Regions from separate parts of the Mycolicibacterium arcueilense genome, predicted to be linked through region 1. Evidence: riboswitches for the same ligand, from Rfam matches in the RefSeq annotation. Region 1 holds a riboswitch; the other holds the start of a gene.
What was found. Region 1 has a riboswitch for cobalamin ahead of metE (5-methyltetrahydropteroyltriglutamate--homocysteine S-methyltransferase). Riboswitches for the same ligand answer to the same signal wherever they lie in the genome.

Region 1 (7,674 bases):
GCCCGACATCGGCATGCTCACACCGGTCGGGATGATGCCGGCCAGCGTCGAGCCCGACGTGCTCAGACCGATCGATCCGATGAGGCGGACCTGTCCCAGCTCGATACCGCAGCCGATCTGGTAGCCGGTGTCCAGCGTGCCGCCGGTGAGCGAGGTGGACCCGCCGCCGGTGACGGTGCCGGTAAACGTCGCTGCGACAAGGTATTCGCGTGACGACGCGGCGGTGGTCAGCGGCGCGATCGGCAGCTGGCTCTCGTCTTTGGCCGAGACCGTGAGCTTCCAGCCGTCCGGTGTGGTGACCACGCCCGGCTCGGCGGATGCGACCAGGCCGTTGTCCGGCGGTGGGCCGGCGTCGACAGCCGCGGGGTCCGGCGGCGGCGGTGGCGGGTCGGCTGACGCGAGGGGCGCCAACGCAACCGGGGCCAACATGCAGACAGCAGCCAGGGTGGCGAAACGATTCAACATGCGGGAACTTGTGCCTCTCGTGGGGGTCGAATCCGAGGGATCAGCGTCATGATCGGTGTGATTCATGGTCGGTGTCGTTTCCGGGCCGAGGTCAGACGGCCTTGGTGACGCCGAGGTAGGTGATGACGTCGTCGGTGTTGTCGGTGGAACTCGTCATGGTCGCGTAGGTCCGGATGAACGACTGGCCGGCGCACTGATCGAACTTGATGCGAACGCCCGTGATCGTCACGCGGGTACCCGAGCCCTTGAACGACTTCTTGTCGATCGGGACGATGGTGACCGTTCCCGGCTTCAGGTACACCTTGCCCTGCAAGCTGATACCCGTACCGGCACCGACATCGCCGGCGGACCCGGTGAACGGAATCTTGAGGCTCGGCGAGAAGCTGATACCGGGGTTGATCTCCGTTTCGTCGCTGATGATGCCGCAACCGATCTGGGCCCCGGCCTCAAGTGTGCCGCCGGTCAGCTTGGTCTTGCCGCCGCCCGACACCTTCCCGTTGAAGGTGCCGCCGACGAGGTACTCGCGTGACGAGATCGCGGTGGTCAGCGGGGCGACCGGGAGCAGGGTCTCGTTGGAGCCGGCCACCGTGACATGCCAGCCGTCGGGGGTGTCCAGGACGCCGGGAGGCGACGACGGCACCGCGCCGGTGTCCGGTGGGGGCCCTGCGGGCGCGGCGACGGGGGCTGCCGGGTCCGGCGGGGGCGGGGGATCTGCATATGCAAGGGGCGCAATCGCTACAGGGGCCAACATGCAGACTGCAGCCAGGGGGGCAAAACGACTCAACATGCGTGAACTTGCGCCTCTCGTGGTTCTGGGCCCTGCGTTATGCGACGCGCCGTGGTCGTCAAAAATCAAAGGGCCCAAGGAATCTGTCGCGACGAATCATGAACCGGTCGCGTTTCGGTTTGGTGAACAACGTCCCAACAGTTCCCACCTCATTTCCGTCGGGCTGGAATCGCCCAACCTGTGAGGTTGCTGGGAAATGTCGTGTGCTGCAGCGCATTACATATATGAGGCATCGGAGGCGACGGTCGGCACAGAATGGACGACCGTTAGGGGGAGCGGGTTGGCCGGGTGTTCACCTTTTGGACATATGGACCCTCGACCGTGTGGTGCATCCGGGGGGACGGCAGATGCGTCGATGAGGCGCGGACGTCAACTGTGGCGCCCGGCGCCGAACTGCTATCCGACTGACGGAGGAATCGTTGAGGTCGTCTCAGGTGTACGAGCGAGGCATCGCATCGCTGCTCATTGCCTTCAGCATTGGGTTCGGTGCCGTGCCCACAGCGTTCGCGGAACCCGGCGATGAAGCCGGCGCACCGGGGCCGGCGGCGCCCGGTGTGCCCGAGCTGCCGCCGGTGGCGGCGGGTGCACCGGTTGCAGGTCCGGTGCCGGTGCCGGTTGCGAGCACGGATGACCCTGGCGTGCCTGCGGTTACGGCTTGCTCGACGTTCGCCACCGCGCTCGACTCGGCATCGACCTACTACGGCGATTTCGCCGATTCGATCGAAGGTGTGGAACGCCCCGACTACGGGGATCCGACCATCAGCACGACGAACACCAGCGGCCGGACGGCGCTGCGTGAAGCTGCCGCGTCGGCGATGAACGCCGCAGGCACGCCGGGGCTGTCGCCCGACATCGCCAACCCGATGCGCTCATGGTCTTTCGGTGCCACCAAGCTGCTGCTGAAGATGGGGCTGCGGACCGGCGGTCAATCGCTCAACGACACGGCCACCCAGCTCAACAACGATGCCAACAACGCGCAGATGGCCTGTGCCGCCGCGGGTACCCACGCCTGACGAAACGCCAATCACGTTGGAATGATTGGGTAATCGCGGCCTGGCCGGCACCTGCCACCTTCGAACATTCACCCACCCGACGCGCGGTGCACCGTGCCTGCAGTAAAGGATTACCGTGATCCGGCTCGTGATCTCGTTGGTTGCACTCGTGCTGATGGCCACCAGTTGTTCCGGCAACGGCGACACGGTCCAGGGGCCGAAGGACGTGCCCAAGTCGGCACTCGAGGGGCTGCTGCTCAGCACCGAAGAGGTCAACAGCCTGATGGGAACCGAGGGGATGACGGCGCACCCACCCGTGACCGATATGAGCGACCATCGCAACCTGCTCCCCAATCTGAATTGCCTCGGTGCCTGGCAGGTGAACGAGTCCGCCATCTACGGGGATCACTGGGCCGCCATGCGCCAGGTGCTGCTCCGGTCGCCGGACAATGACAACTGGGACAACCTGCTGGTGCAGTCGGTGGTGATCTTTCCGTCTGCGCAGGACGCCGACGACTTCCTTGCTCAGTCGGCGGAACGGTGGTCCAAGTGCACCGACCACAAGGTGAACATCACGCTGAACGGTGAACCGCTGCCCAATTGGAAGAGCGGGGCGCTCACACAGACCGAAGACGAACTCACCCTGCCATTCACCCGCGTCGACGGTGACCAGACCCGCGACTGCCAGCGCGCGCTGGCCGCCGCCGCCAACCTCGTCATGGACATCCAGGCGTGCAAGCCGGCCGGATCCTCGGTCACCCAGGCCGCCGATGTGGTGGACAAGATCAAGGCCGCGATGCCTCGATGAGCGGTGCTGACCACGGGGTAGTCTGAGCCACGCAGTTGGTTTGTCGGCACTGGGGCGTTTACGGTGCCGACATCGAGCGTCGCAGGCTGATTGAGATGCGACGCGAGAGGGAACCCGGTGAGAATCCGGGACTGTCCCGCAGCGGTATGCAGGAACGACCGCCGTCATCAGCACTGGCACGCAGGATTGCGCGGCTGGGAAGCGACGGCCAGTAGGTGCACGGTTTCGTGCGTGCCTGTGAGTCCGAAGACCTGCCAGCCGTACCGGGCGCGCCGCGTCCGGTGGTTCATCGCCTCGCGGAATGGGCAGTGGCCGAAAGTGGCTCACTCGTGGCGGGTGGTCGCGTTCGGTCGGTGTCTCCTGGCGGTGGCCATCCTCTTCGTACGTTGAAGGACCTCGTCATGAGCACAACCGCAATACCTTTTTCCGCCACCATTCTGGGGTCACCCCGAATCGGGCCCAATCGTGAACTCAAGCGTGCCGTCGAGAAGTACTGGGCCGGGCGAATCGATCGCGCCGAACTGGAGTCCGTAGCCGCCACGTTGCGGCGCGACACCTGGAAGGCACTGGCGGCGGCCGGGTTGGATTCGATCCCGGTCAACGACTTCTCTTACTACGACCAGGTGCTCGACACCGCAGTCCTGGTCGGTGCCCTGCCGGCCCGTGTCCACGGCATTGCCGATGATCTCGACCGCTACTTTGCTGCTGCGCGCGGGAACGACGACATCGCGCCACTGGAAATGACCAAGTGGTTCGACACCAACTACCACTACATCGTGCCCGAGATCGGACCGGACACCACCTTCGCGCTCAATCCGGCGAAGGTGCTCGGTGAACTGGAAGAAGCTGCAGCCCAGGGTGTTCCGGCTCGACCGGTGCTTGTCGGCCCGATCACGTTCCTCGCCCTGTCCAAGGCGGTCGAGGGTGCCGACGCTCCCATCTCCAGGCTGGATGAGCTCGTCGGCGTGTACGCCGAGTTGCTCGCAGTGCTCGCCGGCAAGGGAGTCACGTGGGTACAGATCGACGAACCCGTCCTGGTGACCGACATCCTCGACAATGCTGCCGAGCTGGCTGAGCGCACCTACACCCGGCTGGCTGAGTTGGCGAAGCGGCCGGCGATCTTCGTCGCCACCTACTTCGGTGAACTCACCGATGCGTTGCCCGCTCTGGCGCGGACGCCGGTCGAAGGGATTGGCATCGATCTGGTGGCCGGATCTGCCAAGGCGCTTTCAGCGGTCCCCGAGCTTGCGGACAAGCTGCTGGTGGCGGGCGTGGTCGACGGGCGCAACATCTGGCGTACGAATCTTGAAAACGCGCTGCACACCCTGACGGCACTGCGCGGAAATGCCAAGGCAGTTGCAGTTTCGACGTCATGCTCGACTCTGCATGTGCCCTACACCCTCGATCCGGAAGACGGTCTCGATGACGCGCTGCGCAGCTGGCTGGCATTCGGCGCTGAGAAGGTCTTCGAGGTGGCGACTCTGGCGGTAGCGCTGCGCGACGGCGAAGAGAAGGTCGCCGCCGAGATCGAGTCATCCAACGCTGCGGCCGCGTCGCGGGCCGGCGATCCCCGGCTGCACAATGACAGCGTCCGGGCTCGGCTGCAGTCCGTCCTGGCGGGTGGCATCAGCCGCGGCGCCGCCACCGAACGTCGCCGGGCGCAGGATGAGCGGCTCAGTCTGCCGTCTCTGCCGACCACCACAATCGGCTCGTTCCCGCAGACCGTCGACATTCGCAAGGCACGGGCGGCGCTGGTGGCCGGCGAGATCGACGAGGCCGAGTACCGCTACCGGATGGAGGCCGAGGTCGAATCGGTGATCCGGCTGCAGGAGCAGCTCGGGTTGGACGTGCTCGTGCACGGTGAACCCGAACGCAACGACATGGTGCAGTATTTCGCCGAGCAGCTCGACGGCTTCTTCGCCACCAAGAACGGGTGGGTCCAGTCGTATGGCAGCCGTTGCGTACGTCCGCCGGTGTTGTTCGGTGACGTCACTCGTCAGCAGCCGATGACGGTTGACTGGGCTACCTACGCGCAGTCGCTCACCGACAAGCCGGTCAAAGGAATGCTCACCGGGCCGGTGACTATCTTGGCTTGGTCTTTCGTCCGCGATGACCAGCCGTTGGCCGACACCGCTTTTCAGGTCGCCCTGGCAATCCGGGACGAGACGGTGGACCTGCAGTCGGCAGGTATCGCGATCATCCAGGTCGACGAGCCCGCCCTACGCGAACTGCTGCCGCTGCGCACCAAGGACAAGGAGGCCTATCTGAGTTGGGCGGTCGATGCGTTCCGGCTGTCCACCTCCGGGGTTGCGGACTCCACGCAGATCCACACGCACCTGTGCTATTCGGAGTTCGGTGAGGTGATCGGGGCGATCGCCGACCTGGATGCCGACGTTACGTCGATCGAGGCGGCCCGATCGCATATGGAGGTGCTCGATGACCTCAACGGCATCGGCTTCTCCAACAGCGTCGGCCCGGGTGTGTACGACATCCACTCGCCCCGGGTGCCCGGGGTCGACGAGATCGCCACATCATTGCGGGAGGCGCTCAAAGCCGTTCCGGCCGAGCGGCTCTGGGTCAATCCCGACTGCGGCTTGAAGACCCGGACCACTGATGAGGTGACCGAGTCGCTCAAGCATCTGGTCACCGCTACCGCGAAGGTGCGCGCGGGGTAGCCCCGGTGTCCGGGTCAGCTCGTGGCGGTCTGAGCGTTGAGCCAGGCCGCCAACGAGCGCCCGGCCTCCAGGACGTGGCGTTCGGCAATGGTGCGGGCAGCCTCGGCGTCCTTGGCCTCCAGGGCGTCCAGCAGCTGCTCATGTTCGTCGAGCGAGTGCTTCTCATGCTCGGGAAACACAGTCAGGAAATTGGACGGCACCACCCGTGCGGCCTGCCGGATCTGGGCCAGCAAGCGAGGGGAGTGGGCGGCGCGGTGAATCTCCTGGTGGAACAGCCAGTTTGCCTCGCCGATGCTGTCCTCGCCCGACCGCCGGGCCACGTCGGCGGCCAACTCGCGTAGCCGAGCCAGTTCGTCGGGTGTGACCCGGTGGGCGGCCCAGGCAGCGGCCTGCCCGGTGAGGACACCGAGGATGGTGAAGCTGTCGGTCACGTCTTCGGAGTTGACGCCGATGACGGTGATCCCGCTGCGGGGCGCGACACGCACCAGGCCTTCGAAGGACAGTTCCAGCAGCGCCTCCCGGACCGGGGTGCGACTGGTCGCGAACTCTTCGGTGATGGCGTCGAGGTCGATGCGTGACCCGGGCGCGAGCACGCCGGTGATGATCCGGTCGCGCAACTCGCGAGCCGCGCGCTCGCGCACGGTGCCCGAGATATCAAGCGGGGTCATCCGTGCAGCGTACCGACCGACCGAACATCATCCTTGATATCTGATATATCAGATGTTAGATTCCAGTAATGCGTACCGATCAGATGTCGCTCGTGGCGTTCATGCAGGCAGGAAGCACTTCGGTGTACGCCGGTTCGTGGCGTCACCCCGCAACCGAACACGGCTATCTCGACGCTTCGTACTACGCGAAGCTCGGTCGCCAGTTGGAAGAGGGTTGTTTCGACCTGATGTTCTTCGACGACCGGCTGGCGATGCCCGGCATCTACGGGGGTTCCGTCGCCGAGGCGGTCCGCTACGGGGCGCGGCCGGTCAAGCTCGATTTGAGCGTCATCCTCGGAGTACTCGCGCAGACCACCTCGCATATCGGACTGGGCGCGACCTACTCGACCACGTACTACGCCCCATTCCACGTCGCTCGGACCTTCGCAACGCTCGACCACCTGTCTCGAGGACGTGCAGCCTGGAACGTGGTCACCTCCGTCAACGACAGCGAGGCGCAAAATTTCGGGATCGACACCCATCTCGGTCACGACGAACGCTACGACCGTGCCGACGAGTTTCTCGACGTTGTCGCCGGACTCTGGGACACCTGGGAGGACGGTGCGATCCAGCACGATCGGGTCTCCGGGCTCTATGCCGACCCCGGCAAAGTGCATGAACTCGGGCACGTCGGTCGCTACTTCTCCACCCGCGGGCCGCTGACGGTTCCGCGCACACCGCAGGGCCGTCCGGTGATCCTGCAGGCGGGGTCCTCAGGCCGCGGTCGCGAGTTCGCCTCGCGCTGGGCAGATCTCATCTTCACCGGTGATCCCGGAATTGACGTGGCCCGCTCGCATTACAGCGATCAGAAAGCACGGATCGCCGAGGCGGGCCGCGACCCGGCCTCGGTGCGGATCTGTCCGATGGCCTACGCGGTGGTGGGAGAGACGGAGTCCCATGCCAAGGAACGTGAGGACATGTTCCTCAACGACCTGGTGGACCCCATGGCCTCGCTGACCCTGCTGTCGGAGCTCATGAACTATGACTTCGCCCAGCATGACCTCGATGATCCGGTGACCGATGAGCTGATCGCCTCGGTCTCGGGCATCCGGGGGCTGGTACAGAATCTGCGGGCCCATATCGGTGGGGACAGGGTGACGGTGCGTGACCTGGCCGGGCACCGCGCGACTCTGCTGCAAGGTCCGCGCTTCGTCGGCACCGGCAAGCAGGTGGCAGACCAGATGGAGGAGTGGTTCACCAGCGGTGCGTGCGACGGATTCGTCATGGCCGCAACGCATTC
Region 2 (7,674 bases), on a different contig from region 1:
TCGGCCTGGCCGACGACCACCTGGGCGACCGTGCGTCCGTCGGGCAGTTCCTCGTCGCCGACGGACTGTTGCAGCCACACCGTGGCGTCCAGGCACGCGACCACCGCGTCGATGGTGACGTCGCGAGAGGCGGGTCCGTCGATATAGCCGGGTCCGACGTGGACCCGGATGGTGTTGATGGCCCAGCACACGGGCTCGGCCTCCAGCCAGGGCATCAACTGCACGACGATGCGTTCCACGTCGCCACGCCGGTGCAGGCGCCGCAACAGGATCAGCAGGTCGTCGCGAACTGTGCAGGACACGCAACCGTGGGCGAGCTCGAGGGCGAGTTCGGATGTCCCGCTGCCGTCGGACACCGTCCGCAGCACCACGTGTCCGTCAAAGGTGTGGCGCACGAGCACGGTTCCCGGCCTGCGGCCCAGTTCTTCTGCTACGCCGTCGCTGTCACCTTGACCGGCGATCAGCACCACTGGGGTTCGCACCGCACCTCCCGACACAGTTGTTGTTGAAAACGATTATCATTATCGTGAGGCTACCCCATCCGAAGGAGACCGATGTCTGCCCACTGCCAAGTCACCGGGCGCTCGCCCGGGTTCGGCAACACGGTGTCGCACTCGCACAAGCGCAGTCGCCGCCGCTGGAACCCCAATATCCAGACCAAGACCTACTACCTGCCGACCGAAGGGCGCCGGATCCGACTTCGGGTCAGCGCCAAGGGAATCAAGGTGATCGACCGCGACGGCATCGAGGCCGTGGTGGCCCGGCTGCGTAGCGCGGGGGAGAAGATCTGATGGCCAGCACCGACATCCGGCCGATCGTGAAGCTGAAGTCGACCGCGGGGACCGGGTACACGTACGTCACCCGCAAGAACCGCCGCAACGACCCGGACCGGATTGTGCTGCGCAAGTACGACCCGGTTATCCGCCGCCACGTCGAATTCCGTGAGGAGCGCTGATGGCCAAGCGATCCAAGATCGTCAAGAACGAGCAGCGCCGGAAACTCGTGGAGCACTATGCCGAACGGCGGGCCGAGCTCAAGGAGGCCATCCGCAGTCCGGAGAGCACGCGTGAGCAGAAGGCCGCGGCGGTCTCGGCCCTGCAACGTTTGCCGCGTGACTCAAGCCCGGTCCGGCTCCGCAACCGGGACGCGGTCGACGGGCGACCACGTGGTCATCTGCGCAAGTTCGGCCTGTCACGGGTCCGGGTGCGCGAACTGGCGCACCGCGGTGAACTGCCCGGCGTACGGAAGTCGAGTTGGTGATGGCGGCTAATTCTCGGAAGAGCACCAAGAAGCGACCGCCGGCCACCGATCTCAAGAAGCCGAGGCGCAATCAGCTGAAGGCCCTCGGGGTGACCGAGGTCGACTACAAGGACGTCCACCTGCTGCGCACGTTCATCAGCGAGCGGGGCAAGATCCGGTCCCGGCGCATCACCGGCCTCACTCCGCAGCAACAGCGCCAGGTCGCCACGGCGATCAAGAACGCCAGGGAGATGGCGCTGCTGCCGGTGGTCGGCCCGGCCTGACCTACCATCGACGGCGATAGGGCGACTGCGGATCGTGGAAGCCGGTGTGAATCCGGCGCGGTCCCGCCACTGTGATCGATCGACCAGTTTCCGCTGGTCGTCGAGAGCCAGATACGCACCGCAGTCGCCACCTCGCACGCACTGGGGCGGATCTCCCCGGAGAGGATGGGTACGCCCATGGCTGCTCGTTGGCTGACCGCCGGACTGGTATCGCTGCTACTGGTATCGGGGTGCGCCTCGACCGCGGCGCCCGACACCGCAGGCGGCGCCCCACCGGGATTCCCGGTCACCGTGGACAATTGCGGCGTCAGCTCGACCTATGAGCGTCCGCCTACTCGCGCTGTCGCGCTCAACCAGCATGCGATCGAGGTGCTGTTGGCGCTGGGCCTGGAGAATTCGATGGTCGGCACGTCCTATCTCGACGATCGGATCCTGCCGGAGTACCAGGCCGCCTACGACGGCGTTCCGGTACTCGCCAAGGAATATCCGTCCTACGAGTCGCTGCTGGCCACCGAACCCGATTTCGTCTACGGCGGCTGGGACAGCGCGTTCGACGAGAAGGAGGGCCGCGGCAGGCAACGGCTGAACGATGCCGGGGTCCACACCTACCTCAACATCGAGGACTGCCGGGACGAGGCCGTCACCATGTCCACAGTCGATGACGAAATACGGGGCATCGGAACAATCTTCGGCGTCACCGACCGAGCCGAGCAGCAGATCGAGAAGCTCCACGGCGAGCTGGCGCAGTCCGAGGCCAAACTACGCGGGGCCCAGCCGATACGCGTCGCCGTTTACGACAGTGGCGAGGCGACGGTGTTCACCTCGGGCGGCAAAGGCATCGGCAACCTGATGATCGAAGAGGCCGGCGGAGTCAACGTGTTCGCCGATGTCCCCAAGGTCTGGGGTGACGTGTCGTTCGAGCAGTTCGCCGAGCGCGCGCCCGAGGTCATCGTGATCTACGACTACGGGGATCAGCCGGTCGAGGACAAGAAGCGATTCCTCACCGAACATCCTCTGCTGCAGCATGTTCCCGCGGTCTCCCAGCAGCGGTTCGCCGTGCTTCCGCTGTCGTCGGTGGTCGTCGGTGTACGGGTTGGCCGGGCGGTGGAGTCGCTGGCGCGACAGCTGCACCCGGACCGGTTTGCGTGATGCCCTACCGGCTGGTCCTCGTGGCGCTGGCGGGGCTGCTGCTGACGACGATGACCGCCGGAGTGGCGATCGGTTCGGTCTCCATCCCGCCGGGGCAGGTGTGGGCCATCGTGTTGCACTCCGTGCATCCGGGCCTCGTCGAGCAGAGTTGGCCTGCGGTGCGGGAGTCCATCGTGCTCGACGCCCGGCTGCCCCGGGTCGTGTTGGGGGCGGTTGTGGGCGCCGGTCTGGCGGCGTGCGGCATGGCGTTACAGGCCGTGGTGCGCAACCCACTTGCCGATCCCATGCTGCTGGGTGTCTCCTCGGGAGCCTCGGTCGGTGCCGTCGCCGTGCTGGTGTTCGGTGCCGGCGCGTTGCAGGCACTGACCTTGCCGCTGGCGGCCTTCCTCGGGGCCTTCCTCGCGCTCGTCGCGGTCTACTTTCTGGCTCGCACGGGCGGGCGGATGACGACCGTGCGGCTGGTTCTGGCCGGTGTGGCGGTGGCCGAAGTACTGTCCGCGCTGGCGAGCCTGATGATCGTGACCTCTGACGATCCGCACAAGACACAGTCGGCGGTGCGATGGATGCTCGGCGGCCTGGGTGGCACCACCTGGCGCATGGTCTGGGTGCCCGCGCTGGCGGTGATCCTCGGCGTATTGGTGCTCCTGGCCTTCACCCGATCGCTGAACCTGCTCTACACCGGTGAGGAGGCGGCCGCCTCGCTCGGGCTCGATGTCCACCGGTTCCGGGCGGGGATGTTCGTCGTCGTGGCGCTGATGGTCGGCGCCATGGTCGCGGTCAGCGGCACGATCGGATTCGTCGGGCTGATCATGCCCCATGTGGTGCGGCTGCTGGTCGGGGCCGACCACCGCAAGGCGTTGCCGGCTGCGGCATTGCTGGGGGCGGCATTCCTGGTGGCGTGCGACATCGTGGCCAGGACCGTGGCCACCCCGGAGGAACTGCCCGTCGGGATTCTGACCGCACTGGTCGGCGGGCCGTTCTTCCTGTGGCTGATGCGACGAAAGGCCGGGGTGTGACGGTAGAAGTGGTGTTCGACGCGGTGTCGGTGTCGATGCGCGGCAAGCCGGTGGTCACCGATGTCTCGCTGGTGGTCGCCCCGGGTGAGGTGCTGGCCGTGGTCGGGCCGAACGGAGCGGGCAAGACGACGTTGCTGCGCACGCTGTACCGGGCTCTGCGGCCGAGTACCGGACGGGTGCTGGTCGACGGCGCCGACGTGTGGAAGATTCCGGGCAAGCAGGCCGCACGCCGGGTGGCGGCGGTATTGCAGGAAGCCACAGGCGATTTCGAACTCACGGTGTACGACATGGTCGCGATGGGCCGCACACCGTACAAGCGGTCTTTCGCGGCTGACAGCAGTGAGGACCGCGAGATCATCGGCGGGGCGTTGGCGGCACTGGACATCGCGGATCTGAGCGGCGCCGATTATGGCCGGCTGTCCGGCGGGCAGAAGCAACGGGTGCTCATCGCTCGCGCGCTGGCCCAGCGCACCGACGTCATCGTGCTCGACGAACCCACGAACCACCTCGATCTGCGTCACCAGCACGAGGCCCTGCGCCTGCTGCGGGACACGGGAGCGACGGTGATCGCCGCACTGCACGACCTGAATCTCGCTGCCGCGTATTGCGATCGGATCTGTGTGCTCGACGGCGGGGAGGTGGTGACGATCGGGACCCCGGTGGAGGTCCTCACCGTGGATTTGCTTGCCGACGTGTACGGGGTCGCGGCCCGGATCACCGTCGACGCAGGCAGGCCTCAGGTCGGCGTTGTGCCCATGGTGGTGGCGACATCGTGAACATCGGTACCCAACTCGGCGAAATCGCCTCGCTCGGAGGGTTCTTCGCGATCACCGTCGGTGGCGACCCGGCCGGCTGGGTTCCGGTGCAACGCTGCTACGACGACGGCTGCGTCAACCTCGTCGCGAAAACCTCAGCCGGATACCGCACGACCGATCTGCGTATCGGTGCCTCCCTGGTTCAGTTCAGCCACGCATCGCGGTTGTGGTCACCGCTGCTGGCCGGTGCGCTGAAGTACGGTGTGCTGCCCGAGCTGACCGACCTGCAGCGTCATGCCACCAGTACCCAGCTCCGGCTTCCGCTGGCTGTGGGCACACCCGTCGACGGCGCACTGGCAGGGCAGCTGTACCGGCTCGTGATCACCGAGCACCTTGAGCCGCTGGCTGCCGGGCTGAAGGTCAAGATGGCGCCGGGGCTGCTCTACGGCAATGCCGCCGCAGCTCTGGTGGCGGCCGCTCATGAGCTGGCCAGCGCCCGACCGGAATTACGTGACGACGTTCGGCACGTCACCGAATCATTGTTGATCACGGGCGAATTGGCCGGGACGGGTGACCTGACCGAGCTGACATTCCGCCGCCGCAGCTGCTGCCTCTACTACCGGGTGCCCGGCGGGTCCAACTGCGGGGACTGTGCACTGACGAGACCGCGGGTGGGCGTCAGTAGGCGTAAGGATGCTGGGGCGGATCGATGCGGGACGCGGTGAGCACGGTCATGGTCGGAATCGAGCTGCGGCTCGAATCACCTTGTCCCGCAGCGATCATCCCCTCCAGCTCGAACCAGGTGTTCTCCGGATAGCCCGTGACCTGGGCGGCTGCCGGCCCGGAGAGTCGAATGCTGGCGAGCTGAGCGTCGGCAGCGCAGCAGATGATCACCACCCTGGCCAGGTCGGTGCGATCGCCGACGCGCATGCTGAACCCGCTGACCGTGATCCGGCGGTCGTCGAGGGTGCCCGCGGAGTCCTGCGCGACGCGGATCAACACGTCGGGCAGAGACACCTCCGGTGCGACGCCATCGGGCAGCGGTGGAAAGGGACGCCGCAACACATCTGTGGACACCTCGGTCACTGTCGCCGCGTCCGGGCGTATCGCCGGCGGCACGACGAAGGCCAGCAGCGCGATCGGGATCAGCAGCAGCCAGGCGACGCCGCGGGAGTGCGGATGGTCGTGGGGTTCGTCGTTGTCGTGCCCCTCGCCGTCCCGGCCACCGTGCCGGATGTCGCGGACGATCGAAGACAGGGCCAACGCGATCAGCAGAACCGCGGTGGCAGCCAGGTACGGCAGCAGCGCCGGCTTGACGTAGCGGGTGAAGGTGCCGGTGACCGCGATGATCGCGGTGCTGACCCCGATCAGCAGCAGCAGTGCGTTCTCGGTCTCGCGGCTCACTGCGGCCCCAGGATCAGCAGACCGGTGGCGGTCGCGACCAGCGTCGCCACTACCAACGTCGCGGGCGCGAAACGAATCGCGAATGCCCGGCCGAACATTCCGGCCTGCATCGCGAACAGCTTGATATCGACGGCGGGCCCGACCACCAGGAACACCAGCCGCGGTAGCAGCGGCAGCATGGTCAGGCTGGCGGCGACGAAGGCATCGGCCTCCGAACACAACGCCAGCACGACCGCGAGCAGTGCCATGGTGATCACGCCGAGCGCCACCTGTCCGGCCAGATGCTCGTAGACCCACGCCGGAACCAGCACGTGCAGGGCGGCCGCGGCGGCCGCGCCGACGACAAGGTAGGAGGCTGCCGAAAGGAAGTCGTGCCTGGCCGCCTCGGTGAAGACGGTCCACCGCGAGCCCTCGCCGTGGTGCGGCTTGGGGAGGTGGCGGGTGATCCAGTTCGGCCTGCCGAACCGGGCCCAGAGTGCGCCCATGACGAGCGCGGTCAGCAGTGATGCTGCACACCTCGCGACCACCATCTGCGGATGTCCGGGGAAGGCGACGGCGGTCGCCACCAACACCACCGGGTTGATTGCCGGTGCCGCGAGCATGAACGTCAGTGCGGCCGCGCCGACCGCGCCACCGTCTCCGAAAAGGCGGCGCGCCACCGGTACTGAACCGCATTCGCAGCCGGGCAGCGCCGCACCGCTGACGCCCGCGGCCAGGATTGCCGTGCCGGTGCGTCGCGGCAGCCACCGGGCCAGCCGGTCGGGTGTCGCGAAGACTGCTATCAGCCCGCTGATCACCACCCCGAGCGCCAGAAACAGCAACGCCTGAACGAACACGCCGCAGAACACCGTGGCCGCCGTCGCCACGTGGGGGGTGCCTTCGACGAACCTCTGCAGGGTGTTTCCGGCCAGTGCCAACGCGATGATCCCGAAGACGAGGATCTGCATGGAACTCGGCCGCCACCGCGTCACCGCCGGGTTCGCCACCACGCGGCCATCATGCCAGGCAAATCTGTCAGCTGAACGCGGCCAAATTGACGCCTTCGGTGCTCAAACGTTCGCGCACCGCGGTGGCGATCGCCACCGCACCCGGTGAATCGCCGTGCACGCAAACAGATTCCACGGTGATCGGGATGGTGGTTCCGTCCACCGCGCTGACCTGGCCGGCGGCGACCATGCCCGCCACCCGCTCGGCGATCTCCAAGGGATCGTGCAGTACCGACCCAGGTTCGCGTCGTGACACCAGCGTGCCGTTGGGTTGGTAGGCGCGGTCGGCGAAGGCCTCGGCCACGGTGCGCAGACCGCGCTTTCGCGCCTCCTCGAAGAACACCGAACCCGACAGGCCCAGCACCGGTAGGCCGGCGTCGACGCCGTGTACCGCGGCTGCCACCGCGGCGGCCTGTTCGCGGTGGCTGACGATCGTGTTGTACAGCGCGCCATGGGGTTTCACGTAGGTGACGGTGGCGCCTACGGCGTGGGCGATGGCCTGTAGTGCACCGATCTGATAGATCACGTCGGCCGTCAGGTCCTCGGGGGTGACGTCGATGAAGCGTCGACCGAATCCGGCCAGGTCGCGGTAACTCACCTGGGCTCCGATCCGGACACCCCGTGCCGCAGCCTCACGACAGGTGCGCAGCAGCAGCGCCGGGTCTCCGGCGTGGAAACCACAGGCGACATTGGCACTTGTGACCAGGCCGAGCATGGCCTCGTCGTCGCCGAGTTCCCACGCGCCGAAGCCCTCGCCCAGATCGGCATTGAGGTCGACGGAGGCAGTCACGCGACCAGCCTAGGACGACACCGTGTCCGGCCAGCCGTTCTCCGACACGAA

Region 2: linked by a shared signal. The riboswitch ahead of AC4LGL_RS03510 (ABC transporter substrate-binding protein) and the one ahead of metE (5-methyltetrahydropteroyltriglutamate--homocysteine S-methyltransferase) in region 1 are both predicted to bind cobalamin.

What each region holds. Positions count from the first base shown of each region.
Region 1 covers NZ_JBZTYL010000026.1:240,091-247,764, forward strand. The annotation lists gene AC4LGL_RS25360 (MspA family porin) at 1-465, opposite strand, end outside; gene AC4LGL_RS25365 (MspA family porin) at 557-1,252, opposite strand; gene AC4LGL_RS25370 (Rv2240c family protein) at 1,672-2,265, shown strand; gene AC4LGL_RS25375 (sensor domain-containing protein) at 2,381-3,052, shown strand; cobalamin riboswitch at 3,110-3,325, shown strand; gene metE (5-methyltetrahydropteroyltriglutamate--homocysteine S-methyltransferase) at 3,454-5,727, shown strand; gene AC4LGL_RS25385 (GntR family transcriptional regulator) at 5,742-6,395, opposite strand; gene AC4LGL_RS25390 (LLM class flavin-dependent oxidoreductase) at 6,464-7,674, shown strand, end outside.
Region 2 covers NZ_JBZTYL010000006.1:89,345-97,018, forward strand. The annotation lists gene mrf (ribosome hibernation factor-recruiting GTPase MRF) at 1-482, opposite strand, end outside; gene rpmB (50S ribosomal protein L28) at 555-791, shown strand; gene rpmG (50S ribosomal protein L33) at 791-955, shown strand; gene rpsN (30S ribosomal protein S14) at 955-1,260, shown strand; gene rpsR (30S ribosomal protein S18) at 1,260-1,523, shown strand; cobalamin riboswitch at 1,535-1,660, shown strand; gene AC4LGL_RS03510 (ABC transporter substrate-binding protein) at 1,701-2,672, shown strand; gene AC4LGL_RS03515 (FecCD family ABC transporter permease) at 2,672-3,688, shown strand; gene AC4LGL_RS03520 (ABC transporter ATP-binding protein) at 3,685-4,464, shown strand; gene AC4LGL_RS03525 ((2Fe-2S)-binding protein) at 4,461-5,168, shown strand; gene AC4LGL_RS03530 (TIGR03943 family putative permease subunit) at 5,122-5,847, opposite strand; gene AC4LGL_RS03535 (permease) at 5,844-6,794, opposite strand; gene AC4LGL_RS03540 (LamB/YcsF family protein) at 6,862-7,623, opposite strand; gene bluB (5,6-dimethylbenzimidazole synthase) at 7,633-7,674, opposite strand, start outside.